DNA from 4 places in the Sphingobacterium sp. 2149 genome. Region 3 is predicted to be linked to each of the others. Evidence: riboswitches for the same ligand, from Rfam matches in the RefSeq annotation. Region 3 holds a riboswitch; each other region holds the start of a gene.
What was found. Region 3 has a riboswitch for thiamine pyrophosphate ahead of pnuC (nicotinamide riboside transporter PnuC). Riboswitches for the same ligand answer to the same signal wherever they lie in the genome.

Region 1 (4,015 bases), on a different contig from region 3:
GTTCGGGATCAGGAAGAATCCCGCCGATAGATTTAAAAAACCAGCCACCAATTTCACCAAATATCATGTGGTTGTCCGAAATATCCCGAGTTGCTTTTAAATCCCAGTTCTCTAACAATGTTGTCGCCCCATTGACAATCCACCATCCCCAGGACGGATAGGTATCTTGTACCGCAACTTTATACGCGGTAACCCCATACCCGTTATCTTTCAATGCATTCAAGAGGGCTTTTGCTCCCAATACCCCTACGTCCAAGTGAAAGTGAGCTCCTTCAACTTTCCTATTTAGATTGGCCGCAACCCTCGCTTTCATTTCGTCAGGGACAACTCCCCAATAGAGCGGCACACTCAATTCCGTCTGTGTTCCATTGTTATAAATTCCACTAGAAACATTCAAAAATCTCGCATTAATTGCCGCCTTGATTCTTTTGCTAAGTTGATCATATTTTTGATGGTCTGCCGTTTTTCCGAACAACTTTGCAGCTGCAGCCAAAATGGTCGCATCAGCATAGAAATAAACAGATGACGTCAGTTCCAAATTGGACTGAGCCTTAACTGGAACCCAATCTCCGCGTCCAAAAGTAGTAAGGCCTGAGGGGCTGATGCCGTCGACATAATCGACATAGCGTTTAATATTATCGTAGCATTCTTCCAATGCACGCGGATCACCATAAAACTGATAGATCTGCCAAGGGATAATGGCGATGGTGCTTGTCCAGTCAAGACCATTCGCTGTACCATACCCCCATCCACCCGTTGGAATAATATCTGGTAATACGCCATTCTCGTGTTGCTCATCACGATGATCGGCCAGCCATTTTTCATAAACTGTAATACCGTCAAAATTATACAGGGCAGTTTCAATCGCCAGGTGACCATCCCCTGTCCAACCATTTTTTTCGCGTTGCGGGCAGTCCGTAGGATACCCCATCAAATTCGACAAATAGGCATTGTTGGTCGCTTTCCATAGTTTGTTAATCAATTCCGAGGATGTTTTAAGCTGTCCGATAGGTTCAACATCGCTGTGCATAAAATAGGCAGTCACAGCAGAACTATCCAAAGCTATCGCTGTGCTGCTGCTAACCTCGACATAACGAAAGCCTTTATAACCAAATTTAGCCATAAACTCATCATCGCGACCACTTAAGGTTAGTATATCCGTCTGAAATGGCTCGCTTTCCTTATCGCCAAGATAGTAAATATCGATATTGGACTGATCGAGTCGGCCATCAGACTGTAACCGTTCACCATGCTTAATACGCAGAACAGTACCCCTCGGCCCCTTTATCTGAACCCTTGTAATCCCCGCCATATTCTGCCCCATATCGAAAACATACGTACGCTGGTCAATCTTTGTGACTGATTTTGGTCTGAATACATTTCCTAGTCGAATCGGAACCATTTGTTGAGAAACGATGTAGGTGGATGGAGCAGTTCTATATTGAACGGTCTGCCAGGCTGAATCTTCAAATTTTGGCATATCCCACCCGGGCATGTCAATTCGAGCATCGTAATGCTCACCCGTGTAAATATTGTTATAGATAATTGGACCGGAAGCTGTTTTCCACTGCTTATCTGAAACGACCGTTTCCTGTGTGCCGTCTGTATACTCGATTTTAAGCTCCAAACAGAATGTTGGCCGATTTCGCCATGGGGCTTGATGAAAGTTCCATACCGCCAGCGGTTGATGATTATACCATCCATTTCCCAAAACGACGCCAATCGCGTTCGCACCTCGTTGAAGTTGTCCGGTAACATCCTCTACCACATAAAGTGTTCGACGATCAAATCGCGTATACATGGGATCAAGACGGTGGTCTTCAATGCGCACGCCATTAATAGAAAGTTCATATAATCCGGCAGCAGCAACATAAGCACGAGCCGATTTTATTCGCTTCTTGGCAGTGAATTCAGTCCTAAAATACGGAGCGTTGCGCGCATTGATATCTTTATTGTCACTGATCCATTTTCCTGTCCAAAGATCCTTCCCCATCATTCCAGTCTCGAAAGATGCTATTGCTGAAACGCTGGAAATGCCGTCTCGGTCCCATACTTTAACTCGCCAAAAGTATTTTGTCCGCGGCTTTAACTCGGTACCATTATATTGCACCAACATCGCCGAACTTAGCTGCTTTCCACTGTCCCAATGCGCTTTTGCCCCGTGTAACAATTCAAGAGAATCTTGCCCTAAAAGAATCTGATAAGCTTGTTGTAAAGCGCCCCTTCGCTGGTCTTCAAGGCGCCAGCTTAGTCTCGGACGGGATGCGTCAATGCCTAGCGGATTGACCAGATGTTCGCATGTCAACTGTACAGCAGTGCAGTTATTCTTAGATTGTGCATATGCAATACTTGTCATACACAATAGTATTGTTAATAAAATCCTACGCATTAAAGGGTATAATTGTCGGTGACTGTTAAATTGTTTTAGCTGATTAAAAAACGAATATATTAAATATTTCCCAAATCGCGACCTGCACTTTCCTGATCTATCTGTGAGGCATTTAAATTAAAATTCTTGCAACTTTCAAAAAAATAATACTATCTTCGTTTTAACTTTAGGGGTGTCTGCTTGTGCAGGCTGAGATTTTACCCTTAGAACCTGATCCGGATCATACTGGCGTAGGGAAAAGTGAGCTGTCTAACAGGTGCTTTGCTGTACCTTCGTGTAGCCATTCCTAAAGTTTAACCAAAAAAATTAAGGAATGGAACTTACAATAAACCATCAAATTCGATTTTTCGACCCCGCCCCTTCTTCACTTGAGGAATTATTGGTCTTGGAATTATCTGGCAAAACCCAAGGTGTTGCCGCTGCCATCAACAACCATGTTATACCCAAGGAAGATTGGGCTACAACAACACTCAATCCTCACGATCAAATCATCTTAATAACCGCATCGCAAGGCGGATAATGATTTTAAAAAAATCACCCTAATCATTCACTTCAATTCAGAAAAATGACAGCTGAAACAATTACGCAATCCCCTTTTCCCAACTCAAAGAAAATTTTTGTACCTGGAACGCTATTTCCTATTCAAGTTGCTATGCGCCAAATTTCTTTAAGTCCAACTAAATTGAGCAATGGACAAGTAGAAATTAATCCCCCTATCACAATCTACGATACTTCTGGTCCATATACCGATGAGGATTTTCAGATCGATATCCGAAAAGGTCTCCCGCGGCTTCGCGAACAATGGATATTGAATCGCCAGGACGTAACCCAGCTAGCCAACATTACATCCCAATACGGACAAAAAAGGCTCTTTGATCCAACGCTTGATGCGCTCCGATTTGCCTATAGTCATAAACCGAAGGTGGCCACTTCTGGCGGAAATGTCACCCAATTACATTATGCAAAGAAAGGCATCATTACCCCCGAAATGGAGTACGTAGCTATCCGGGAAAATCAACGTATCGAGCAGCTAGTAGCCACCACACCTGGAATGGATCATCAGCATACAGGTGAAAACTTTGGCGCCAGAACACCTAAAAAAAAGATTACTCCCGAGTTTGTCCGCGAAGAAATCGCTGCCGGGAGAGCGATCATTCCCAATAATATCAATCACCCTGAAAGTGAACCGATGATCATTGGCCGTAATTTCCTGGTTAAGATCAATGCCAACATTGGCAATAGTGCTGTTAGCTCGAGTATCGAAGAGGAAGTTGAGAAAGCGGTTTGGGCCTGCCGTTGGGGGGCCGACACCATCATGGATCTCTCCACAGGTAAAAATATTCATGAAACCCGCGAGTGGATCATCCGCAATTCACCCGTTCCAATCGGCACCGTACCAATCTATCAAGCATTAGAAAAAGTAAAAGGGGTAGCCGAAGACCTTACTTGGGAGATATTTAAAGACACCTTGATCGAACAGGCAGAACAAGGTGTTTCATACTTTACTATACATGCAGGTGTACTGCTTCGCTATATTCATCTTACAGCTTCAAGGGTAACTGGTATCGTCTCAAGAGGTGGTTCCATCATGGCTAAATGGTGTCTTTTTCACCACAAAGAAAACTT
Region 2 (4,015 bases), on a different contig from region 3:
CCAGTAAACTATTTCCAGCTTTTTCCATCTTTTGAACAGTATGAATAGGTTCATCCACTAAGACACTCGTCTCATCTAAATTTGGTGTAATCAGTGTTGCTAAGGGGAAAAGACGTGTTACGCAGGCCTGGATGGTGTCTTCATGAATAAGTTTGTGTCCACTCGTCGATACCATGACCGGATCAAATACGATTGGTCCCTTATACGTTGATAAATAGTTACTGATGAGCTCTACAAGCTCAATATTGTGCACCATGCCTATTTTGATTGCATCTGGATAAATATCCTCAAAGATTGCATCCAGCTGATCTTGTACAGCCGAGGTAGGTATCTCATAAATACGTCTCACACCTTGCGTATTCTGAACGGGGAGGGCGGTTAAAACATTCATCGCATAGCAGCCCAATGCCGATATCGTTTTGGTATCTGCCTGTATGCCGGCTCCGCCGCTTCCGTCGAATCCTGCGATGCTGAGTATAGTAGGAACCCTATATTTTTTGTTTTTTGTCATTTTAGTAAGGCTTTTAATTGTGCACTGGCTTGTCTGGGATCGGCACTTTGACAGATGGCCGAAACAACTGCGATGGAATCTGCGCCCGCTTTCCAAGCTTGTTGTGTGGTGTGGAAATTCATGCTTCCGATCGCGATCAATGGCTTTTCGGTCCTATTCCGAAGGTGCTTTAAACCCGTAATTCCCCATTCGGTAACAGTATCTCTTTTGGTAGGTGTTGAAAAGATGGGACTTACACCAAGATGGTCGACGACTAGCATCTGTTGGCTCTCCAGCTGTTGCACAGCTTCTATGGACCATCCAATAGTTAATCTGTCTCCATATTTTTCTCGAATGGCGACTGGTTTGAGATCGTTTTGACCCACATGCACTCCCCAGGCCCCGATCTGTTGGGCAATTGCTGCGGCATCATTAATTACCAAAGGAATACCATAGTGATCGGTAATCTTTTTCAAGCGCATGGCCTTTGCTAAAAAGGTAGCGGGATTATCCGTTTTCTCTCGCAATTGAATCAGATCAACACCACCAATAATAGCCTCTTCGGCGACCTGAAGCCAATTTTTGGGATAACAATCCCGCTCGGAGATGACTAAATATAAAGGATATGGGAAAAGCGGATTAATGTGCATAGTGTTTGATCTTGAGACTTGATTGCAGACGTTCTGCATTAAGCCGATAGAGTTCATCATAAAGATTCAATTGCAGTGTGCCCGGGCCGCTGGCTGATTTGGCTGCGAGCTCTCCGGCCAGGCTTAAGAGGGAGACCCCTGCGACAGCAGCTTCAAAGTGGCCATCCGTAACAGCCAGGAATGCACCAATGAGTGCAGTAGCACTACAGCCAAGTCCTGTCACTTGCGTCATTAAGGGGTGGCCGTTATACACTTCAACCGTGTGTTTTTCCGAAAGAATATAGTCTACATTTCCAGAAATACAGATGATGGAGCCAGTATGTTGTTGCAATAGCTTTCCAAACCTGAGCGCATCTTTACTATCCGCGGTGCTGTCAACTCCCTTTGTATTCGGTTGGTTGGAATTGTACAGCGTTATGATTTCCGATGCATTGCCACGGATTACTGTTGGTTTTAGCGCTAGTAGGTTGGAAAGTAGGTCATTGCGAAATGCTGATATCCCGGCACCAACAGGGTCCAATACCCACGGTCGTCCGATGGTATTGGCGTGTTCCGTAGCGACCAGCATCGCTTCGGCTGTATGTTCACTTAAAGTACCGATATTAATGACGAGCGCTTGTGCAATGTCCACAACTTCGCGTACTTCCAATGGGCTGTGTACCATTACAGGGGATGCTCCTAAGGCCAAAAGTGCGTTGGCCGTAGTATTCATCACAACGAGGTTTGTGATGTTATGCACGAGCGGTTTTTCAATCCTCACCTGCTCCAATAAATTGATAATAGAATCTTCCATTCTTTTTGCATGTTAAGCTATATTCGTGTGGCTTTGAGGGAAGGAAGAGCGATGGGCTGTGCAGTATAAAGATATGCTGTACAGTGGATTGTTGCTTTTCCCTACGCCGGTATAAACCGAATCAGGTTCAAAGGGACTATCTCAATTCTATACAGAATACCCCCAAAGCCATCCCAAACTTAAACAAAAAAGTGGACTTTTCATATTAAAAGAGCGTGCATCATCATCATGAAAATGAATTACGCCTTTCGGTCGGAACTAATTTCAGTATATTCATCCGGGGTATAAGTAACCCGCGCAAAATTTTTGGTTAAAAGTTCTGTTTCTAAAATCTTTCCACCTTGAAATTTTAAAAACTTCTCGCGCCAGATCTCGTTCTTCCGAAAGAACTGATTGTCTATTTTAAGAAATTGGTGCTCTTTTTCAAATACATGGTACGCAAAATCCAGCTCTTGATCGATTCTCAATTCACCTTCTAAACATTTGTCGGTAAACCACAGATTTATTTGAAAGGTGTAAGGGGTATTGTTAGTGAACTGATAGTCCCGATAATTATAGAATACGGTAGCGCCACTACCGAAAGGTAGTACACGGCCATCGTCGGGAAAAGGATCAAAAGAGTGGTGGTAGCGTTCAGTGACCGTAAGCGGGCTGTGAATGACAAGCCAATGGATGAGATTTGATATTTGACAGATTCCACCACCAATGCCCGCTCGCGCTTCGCCGAAAGAAAGTTCCATTCCCGACAGATACCCTTTTTTTGCGGTAGGTAGTCCTACCAATTTACAAAATGAAAAAGTTTCTTGTGGCCTGATCAGAATGCTCGTGATCTGTGATGCTGCAATTTTCAGATTGGTAACTTTATTGATCTGCAATTGCATGTTGTTTTCGCCCAGTTTCTTTAACAATACAGACTGGTGTTTTTTAACGCGGAAGGGAAGTTTATCAGCTGATTTAACAGCAGCGTATTTTTTATCATCCAACAGCCAAACGGCTTTTCGGTGCATTCTTCGTGCCCATACCGCAAGAAAATATAGTATTGGATGACGTTGACTTATTAGTATTCTTTTTCTCAATTCGACCTTTTTTTTGCTTTCAAAATTAATCAAGAAATGTATGTGTTCACACTTTTTTTCTCCTTTTTTAAAAGTTTGTCCCGCGATTTGTCACACGATTTGCGACACGATTTGTCCTCTGGTTTTGAGGGCTTGCTATCTTTAGTGATTTTAAAGGATGGGGGATTGCGATGATGCTTTACAACAGCAATATCAAGAAATGAACAATAGTCGGATAGATTTTCAGCTTCGAATTATCATTCATTTGGAGAGATATTGCTGTTGTTCGTGTTGCGAGCTAGTTTAACACTTCTTTCAAAAATAATAACGTATGCGCCCAGGCGCGTTTCGCCATCACTGGATTATACTCTGGCGACTCTGGATTGGTAAAGGTATGTCCAGAATTTGCATAGGTGATTATTTGCCAATCTGCTTTCCCTTGGTTTAATTCCTTGATCAACCCATCGTAATCTTCTTTGGATACACTTTTATCGTCTGCAGGATGCTCAACAAGCACTTTTGTTTTGATAGCACCATTGGGTCTGTCTGCAGATTTGGATAGGCCGCCATGAATACTGACCACTGCATTGACGGGTAAATGCGCTCTTGCGGCTTCGAGCGCGCCGGTACCTCCAAAACAGTAGCCAATGATAGCAATCTTGTTGGGATCCGCTCCTTCTTTTTTTAGTTGTTCTAATGCTAGCGTGATGCGATGCTGATAAGCCTTATAGTCGGTTTTGTAATGTCCGGCTATTTTCGATGCTGCCGTGTTGTCTGAGGGAATGTTCCCTTCACCGTAAATGTCAGCAATGAAAGCAATGTAGCCTTCTTTTTCCAGTTGTAATGCGGCTTGTTTCGCTTCGTTGTCAATTCCCTTCCATGCCGGGAGAATGAGGACAGCTGCTCCTTTTTTTGCCGTATTGGCGGTAATCAATCCTTTGAGTTTTTGCTCACCATCTTGATACGAAATTTGTTTTAGTTCTTGCGCTTGTGAAGTCATGGTAACCATGGTAAGCAGCAATAGGGT
Region 3 (4,015 bases):
ATCTGTATAAGTTATTTATCTTTAATTATTTACGATACGATATAGATCCATCGTTCCGACTTCCTCCCGCGTTGCTCTTCCTACTCATTATGGAGATCAATACGACACGGGCGCTTTCATTCGGTCGCTATCTAGCTATGCCACAGCGATTCTTTTTTTTTATTTTTTATCCCTGTCGCTTATAGACATTTTGCAAAAATGTTAAAACTATATTATAACACAAAATCTTTCGATAAATAACGGTCTAAATTAGCAGAACATTATGCCTTCAGCTGATGTTTACAAAAGCGTTGCTTGCTATTTTTTTAGCGAACGGATTTAGTGTTTAACAGTAAGCGTTTACTCACTTTATATAATTTTAATAAATCCATGTTATTTTTGAATAAGTGCTTCTAAAAAGTACAGTTTTTTGACAAAAGACTTGGACGTTTATCAAAAACTATATTAAATTTGCATCAATCACAAAAACATGAGCAAAAAATCAAATAAAGAAGTTGACGTTGTTCTAATCGGCGCCGGTATTATGAGTGCTACTTTGGGTACTCTAATCAATGAATTAAGCCCAGACGTTAATATTGAAATTCTTGAGCGTTTGGATGTTGTGGCTGCTGAAAGTTCAGACGCTTGGAATAATGCTGGCACGGGTCACTCTGCCTTATGCGAGTTAAATTATACGCCCGAACAGAAAGATGGTTCTGTAAAGATTGATAAAGCAGTGAAAATTGCTGAGCAATTTGAGGTATCTAAGCAGTTTTGGTCCTACCTTGTTGATAAAGGCATCATTACCCAGCCTGAAAATTTTATCCGTAGTATTCCACACCTGAGTGCGGTTTTTGGTGAAAAAGATGCTAAATTTCTGAAAACAAGATGGGAAACTTTAACGACCCAAAACTTGTTTAAGGGGATGGAGTATACCGAAGATGCTGAATTGCTGAAATCATGGATTCCATTGATGATGGAGGGGCGTGATAAAAACGAAAAGATTGCTGCAACGAAAATGGATCTTGGTACAGATGTCAATTTTGGCTCATTGACACGTGATTTGATCGCTAATCTTGCAAATAAAGAAAATATATCCATTTCGCTAAACCATGAAGTCATTGACATCGAACGTGAAGATGATGGCCGTTGGGAAGTGGAGGTCAAAGATTTAAAAACAGGAGTAAAGAGAGAAATCAAAGCGAAATTTGTATTTATTGGTGCTGGTGGACACTCCTTGCTGTTGTTGGAAAAATCTGGAATACCAGAAGCAAAAGGGTATGGTGGCTTTCCGGTAGGAGGCCAATGGCTGCGTTGCGTGAATGAGGAGATTATTAATGCCCACCACGCCAAAGTGTACGGCAAAGCCTCTGTAGGCGCTCCACCGATGTCTGTGCCGCACTTAGATACGCGTTATATCGATGGCAAACAAGCTTTGTTATTTGGTCCTTATGCGGGTTTTTCAACAAAATTCCTCAAACAGGGGTCTTATTTCGATCTACCGGCTTCTATCAAGTTGTCGAATATCCGACCGATGCTATCTGCCGGACTTGATAATTTGCCCTTGACCAAATATTTGATCACAGAAGTCATGAAATCTCCGAAAGATAAACTGGAATCATTGAAACAATTTATGCCCACAGCAAAATTGGAGGACTGGGTTATTGAGAAGGCGGGACAACGGGTTCAGGTGATCAAGAAAGATGAGAAGAGAGGTGGAATTTTGGAATTTGGAACAGAGGTCGTTTCTAGTTCAGATGGCTCTATTGCCGCGTTATTGGGCGCTTCTCCTGGCGCTTCTACCTCTGTTGCTATTATGATCAGTTTGCTGAAGAAATGTTTCCCTGAGCGTGCTAAATCAGATGAATACCGCAAGAAGTTACGTGAGATGATACCATCACACGGTAAATCATTGAACGATGATGCACAGCTTTGTAAAGAAACACGTATACGCACACATAAGGCGTTGAAATTAATCGATATCGATTAATCAGTTCGACCGCCAATATACTCGAGGGGTGCTTCGAACGGCTTTGGCCGTTCTGGGCTGAGATTATACCCAATAAAAGCGATTGTTCCTCTTTGTACAATCGCTTTTATATACCTGATCCAGGTAATGCTGGCGTAGGGATTTAATTTCAATAAAAACAGCTTTTTTCCCCGAAGGTTTATTATAAGATCACACGCAATAATAAACAATTCGAATGACTCCCGAATCCATTATCGACGCTTTTATAAAACAGATGCAGCAGGCCACAATAGCGGAATGGCTAGGGGTTTCTTTCGGCATTCTGCAAGTCTGGTTTTCACGGCAAAATAAATCAATCCATTATATTTTTGGAATTATAGGCATACTGATATCCGTATATGTATTATTTCATGCAAAACTGTATGCTGAAATATTGTTGCACCTGTATTATTTAGTCATGAGCATCTACGGCTGGATGTATTGGAAATATAGCAGTGACGTCGCTACGCCGATCACGAATTGTGAAAAGAAAGATTGGTGGATAGTAAGCTTTATCTGCACCGCTGGTTTTCTGTTGTTCTATTTTGGATTGGTGCACTTAACCGACTCGGATGTTCCACTATGGGATTCTGCCGTTTCTTGTACCGCTTGGGCAGGAATGTGGTTGTTGGCAAAACGTAAAATAGAAAATTGGATACTGTTGAATATTAGCAATCTAATGGCTATTCCGTTATTGATCCATAAAGGATTGTTTCTTTATTCCGGACTGACTTTGTTTTTATTTGTTATGGCATTTAGTGGATATTTAAATTGGAGGAAAATCATACGTGAAGAGAGATATGCAACTCAATAGTGCGGATATTGCAATTCTGAAAGACAGTCAGGCAAAAGGTATTCAGCAGAAATCCTTGTCGGATGAACAGTTGGAGCTAATCTATCGCAGAAAATGGTTCAAAATCTGGATTCCCGTTGAATTGGGGGGATTAGGTTTAACGGTGCCCGAAGGTCTCAATGTATTGGCTGATTTAGCGTATTGGGACGGCGGGCTGGCCTGGACAGTTACATTATGTTCGGGAGCAAATCTTTTTGTGGGTTTTATTGACCCCGTTTTAGGAGATCAAATTTTTAAAACGGAACGCGTTTGTTTCGGTGGTAGCGGTCAGGCATCTGGCACAGCAACGCGCGATGGTGAACATTATCGACTCACAGGATTTTGGAAATACGCCACTGGAGCTCCCCATTTAACCCATTTTACGTTGAATGCAACGATTGAGGAAGAGGGCAATCCCGTATTGGATGACAGGGGAGATCCCCTTGTAAAATCATTTTTTGTCGATAGGGAACATGCGCTGGTTCATTATGACTGGGATACATTCGGATTACAAGTGACAGCCTCGCACTCTTTTTCGCTGCAGGACGTTCAGATTGATGGTAAACAGTGTTTCGAAATCAATGCGGCAAAAAGCACACGCAGTGATCTACGCTATCAATATCCCTTTATGCCTTTCGCTGAGTTGACCCTGCTGGCGAATTTTATCGGGATGTATAAGCGATTTCTAGATTTGATTGAAAAACTGTTTGTGTTAAAAAGTAAAGCGTCCAAATGGGAGTATGCAGCGAGTAAAGCCGCTTTCGGCATGCTCGATGAACTTCAACAGGATTTCATAATACAAAAGGATGCTATCCTGAATTTGGCTGATCATTCTTGGGATAACCTCAGTAATGGAATCGATAATGCCTTAATTTATGCGCAAATAGCGACGCAAAGCCGTGATTTTGTGTCTTCCATCTTAATGAATACCGTTAAACTCTATCCTCATGCAGGGATTTTGGGGGCGACCGTTGACCAAGAGATCAATATCATCTTCCGAAATATTTTTACTGCTTCACAGCATAAGTTGTTGCAAAAAAGTATATAAAGAAAAGCTTAGTTTAAAGAATTTTTTGTTACAAATGCTGGGTTATCTACAGATTTTCCGCTGCCAATTTTCGATGTACCAAAAGAAGACTAACTTGTAACTAACTCGAGCCTTTTTGCAGTGCTTGTTCAGTGCTCGTTCAGTGCTT
Region 4 (4,015 bases), on a different contig from region 3:
ATTTCATGCAGTAATTTTCGATCTAGATTGAATCGGAAAGTGAGCAACTCGGGCAGTAGTAGGATTAATGTAACAATACTCGCGAAAAGGTTGGAAATAAAGACATAGCCAATCCAGCCTTCTTTAAACCATGTTCCGGCAAAATCAGCCCAAAAGCTATACTGGTGAACCCAATCAGGCAAGAAATAAATGAAGAACAGGTTTGAAATCACCGTAACTCCAATATTAACGAATTTTAGTGCGCTATATTTATAGGGCCTTCCTTCAGCGCGAAGTTTTGTAAATGGGATAACGGCAAGCGCATCAGCAACAAGAATAAAAGCGAAATATTTAATATATCGCTCATACAGATCAACATCGCCACCATCTGCAAACCATGCTGCAATGGGCCGCGTAAATACAAAGACAGATAACAATAAAATAAACGAAGTGACTAACGTAATAAAGAAACTATTATTGTATACTTTAGATCTATCTTGTGTTTCGACCTTTTGCAAATAGCGAAAATATGTCGTCTCCATACCAAATGCCAGCACAGCATTCAACATAGACATCCAGGCATAAAAATTAGAATAGATGCCGTAGACTGCCGCATCTTTAAATTTCCTCAGATAAAGCGGCGTCATCAAAAATCCTATCATTCTTGAAACGATAGTCGTTATACCGTAAATGAAGGTATCGCTGAGAAATTTTTTGATCGTAGACACTGGGCTTAGGATTGAACTCTTTTAACTACTTCAAAATTAGAAAAGCTTTTCAGTTCGCCTTCCTCTATTTCTACACTTTCAACAATTGCACCTTCGGGGCCTTCTTGGCAGAACTCCAACAGTGAATCCAGTGCAAAATCATCGCCCTCAGCTTCAATATAAACGGAACCATCTTTTAAATTGACCACAAAGCCCCTGACACCAACTTGATCAGCAACTGCCTTGGTTGTCAATCTAAAAAAGACCCCCTGTACTTTACCTCTTATTGAAATATTCAAATGTTTCATCTGTAACTTATTTTTTCTTCCATCTGTCAGATGGAGCAATCCATGACTATAATTTCATTCGTATAGTCATGGGTTGTTCATTAAAAACAAAAGTACAGAAGTTTTGGGGAATAAAATACTAGGCTAAGCGTTTTACCTTCACATCATCAGTCAAGCGCATATGTTCCATCCCCTGAAGCAATACAACACCTGGCTTTTTACCGACCTCCAATGATCCAAATTCGTCCTGAATATTTAACGCAATAGCACCATTAATCGTGGCCCATTGTATAGTCTGTAAGAAATCAAGATCCTCGAAGTGTGCATGTAACACCTTTAGTTCCTCCAGAATGGACAGTGTATCGTTGGAAGCTAAACTATCGGTTCCGATCACAATACGTTGTCCTGCATTTAAAAAATTCTGAATTTTAGGTAGAACCCCCTCAATATAAAGGTTAGCTTTCGGACATAAACACCACGTGACGTCACGCCCCATACGCTCAACAAAATCAAGATCTTTTAAAGACGTATAGGTATTATGAACCAACAACAATTTATTTGGGTAAGGCAAATAAGGCAAATAAGATTGAATTGAATTTCTTGCCTGCGCTTTTATCGTATCTGCATTTTTTCCAATACTTTTATAAAAGTCTAAAAATTCGCCCATTTTATAACGGAACAACTTATTCTCTTCCTCACTTTCCTGATTATGAATACTGATAATGTTTGTTTCCGGAACTATTTTCTTGAATTTTTTAAAAAGTACCTTAGAGCAAGAATAGGGAGCATGTGGCGTGATAGATACATGACCATTCCTAAACTCTTGGATCAATGATTTCGCTTCCTTCAACTTAAAATCAGCTTCGTCTGGCTCAATTCCCATCACCTCTACAAACGTGTGATACAGGATTTCAGAATCCTCCTTCAATTTTGAAGAATTATCCGTATTAGCATGATCACCTACTGCGACAATACCATTTTCGTACATCTCTCTGTCGGCTTTTGCCATCGCTTCATCTATTTTCTTCATCGAAGCCGAACGCGTTGTCATCACCTTACTCAAAAAGCTCGGAAGACCTGTACCTTTGGCAACAATACCTTTCATATGCGACAATTCAATGTGGCAATGTGCATTGATAAAACCCGGAATTATAACCCCTTCGTATTTCTCGACCTGACCGTTATCCATCGGTGTAAATGACGTTGGGTCAAAGATCCCTTGAATTACCCCCTCCTCATCTACCGCAACAATACCATCTTTTATCGGCATCGAGCTAATCGGTAGAATATAATTAGCGCTTAAATATTTTAACATTTTATCTCCTCACTATCGATTTAGTAACTAAAATTTTGACCTGTATGAATACATACCACTAGTAGAAAATTTCATGCCAAGGTACCTAAAAAGAACAATATATACCAAAAACAACAATTTACATAAAATATTAACCAAAAAGAAATAACAACAAACATCTTCCTTGTTTAATTTGTCATAAAATACTTCTTTATATAACATTTCAATTTTTAATCTATATATTCGCAGCATCAAATAGGGGTGCCTTGTTTTGTCAGGAACACAAATACAGGCTGAGATTATACCCAACAGATTAAATTCTGTACACCTGATCCAGATAATGCTGGCGTAGGGAGAGGTTAGTTAAATAGTGCGATCATAGTAACCCCTTGCTATGATTTGTTTAACTCAAACAAAATACATTACCATGATCAAATTTTTGATTTGTAGCTCTTTAGCTACTATTTCGACCCAAATTGCCATTGCGCAGCAAAATCTGACAATTAAAACTGTAGATAAGACCAGCCAAAACCCTTTACAAAACGTTTCCGTATCCATTGATGGACAAGCTTCCTTCAACGGTCAGTCAGACAACCATGGAATAATTAAGCTCTATCATCTCAATACCGGGCAACATCATATACAGATTTCCTCTGTCGGATATAAAACATGGATCCGCAATGTAAACGTAAAAGATAATATGGAACTACTGGTCGAATTAGAACCCACTACCATACAAATGGAAGAGGTACTTGTCCAATCCACACGTGCTAAAAGAAATGCTCCTACAACCTTCAAAAACATCTCAAAAGAGGAAATTACCAAAAACAACCTCGGACAGGATATCCCTTTTCTTCTTAACCAAACACCATCCGTACAGGTAAATTCAGATGCTGGAGCCGGCATCGGTTATACCGGGATGACCATCCGCGGATCAGATAATCAACGAATCAACGTAACATTAAATGGCATTCCACTAAATGACGCGGAGAGCATGGGCTCATTTTTTGTCAATCTTCCTGACTTTGCATCTTCCACAGAGAGCATCCAAGTTCAACGTGGCATTGGCACCTCAACGAACGGCGCGGGATCATTTGGAGCCTCATTAAATATTCAGTCCAACACACTGGCCGAAAATCCCTATGCAGAACTTAATAATTCTTTTGGTTCTTACAACACGTGGAAAAATACAGTGAAGGTGGGCACTGGACTAATAAATGACAAATTTGCATTCAATGCCAGATTATCGCGAATCAGTAGCGATGGCTATATTGAAAGGGGGAGTTCAGACCTACAATCTTTCTATGTGGATGGTGGTTATTATGGTAAGAAACACATCCTAAAAGGAATTGTATTCTGGGGAAAAGAAAAAACATATCAGGCCTGGAATGGCGTTCCCGAACCGTTAATTACTGGAGATCGGTCACGTATGGATGACTATGCCGATAACGCGCTCGAAATATCGGGAGCTGAAAAAGATCGGTTTATGAATGCTGGTCGTAACTATAACCTGTACACCTATAAAAACCAAACTGATAATTATACGCAAAAACATCATCAGCTTCATTACACCAATATCTTGAGCGACAAGTTAACATTTAATACCGCCCTCCATTATACCAGAGGTTATGGCTACTATGAAGAAATGAGACCTGGCGATAAATTGAGTAAATATGGCCTGCCCAATGTGATTATCGGAAAAGATACCATACAAAAAACAGATCTAGTCCGCAGAAGATGGTTGGACA

Region 1: another riboswitch for thiamine pyrophosphate. It lies ahead of thiS (sulfur carrier protein ThiS); the one in region 3 lies ahead of pnuC (nicotinamide riboside transporter PnuC).
Region 2: another riboswitch for thiamine pyrophosphate. It lies ahead of thiM (hydroxyethylthiazole kinase); the one in region 3 lies ahead of pnuC (nicotinamide riboside transporter PnuC).
Region 4: another riboswitch for thiamine pyrophosphate. It lies ahead of J2X77_RS12970 (TonB-dependent receptor domain-containing protein); the one in region 3 lies ahead of pnuC (nicotinamide riboside transporter PnuC).

Annotation. Positions count from the first base shown of each region.
Region 1 covers NZ_JAVDTD010000009.1:209,244-213,258, reverse strand. Annotated here, with positions in the region: gene J2X77_RS14720 (family 78 glycoside hydrolase catalytic domain) at 1-2,356, opposite strand, end outside; TPP riboswitch at 2,548-2,643, shown strand; gene thiS (sulfur carrier protein ThiS) at 2,703-2,909, shown strand; gene thiC (phosphomethylpyrimidine synthase ThiC) at 2,955-4,015, shown strand, end outside.
Region 2 covers NZ_JAVDTD010000003.1:160,728-164,742, reverse strand. Annotated here, with positions in the region: gene thiD (bifunctional hydroxymethylpyrimidine kinase/phosphomethylpyrimidine kinase) at 1-511, opposite strand, end outside; gene thiE (thiamine phosphate synthase) at 508-1,140, opposite strand; gene thiM (hydroxyethylthiazole kinase) at 1,130-1,933, opposite strand; TPP riboswitch at 2,015-2,107, opposite strand; gene J2X77_RS05600 (VanW family protein) at 2,173-3,009, opposite strand; gene J2X77_RS05595 (dienelactone hydrolase family protein) at 3,287-4,015, opposite strand, start outside.
Region 3 covers NZ_JAVDTD010000001.1:74,093-78,107, forward strand. Annotated here, with positions in the region: gene fabG (3-oxoacyl-[acyl-carrier-protein] reductase) at 1-2, opposite strand, end outside; gene J2X77_RS00300 (malate:quinone oxidoreductase) at 470-1,969, shown strand; TPP riboswitch at 1,984-2,128, shown strand; gene pnuC (nicotinamide riboside transporter PnuC) at 2,184-2,801, shown strand; gene J2X77_RS00310 (acyl-CoA dehydrogenase) at 2,776-3,867, shown strand.
Region 4 covers NZ_JAVDTD010000008.1:131,524-135,538, reverse strand. Annotated here, with positions in the region: gene J2X77_RS12985 (lipopolysaccharide biosynthesis protein) at 1-641, opposite strand, end outside; gene J2X77_RS12980 (acylphosphatase) at 713-994, opposite strand; gene J2X77_RS12975 (amidohydrolase family protein) at 1,113-2,288, opposite strand; TPP riboswitch at 2,515-2,640, shown strand; gene J2X77_RS12970 (TonB-dependent receptor domain-containing protein) at 2,695-4,015, shown strand, end outside.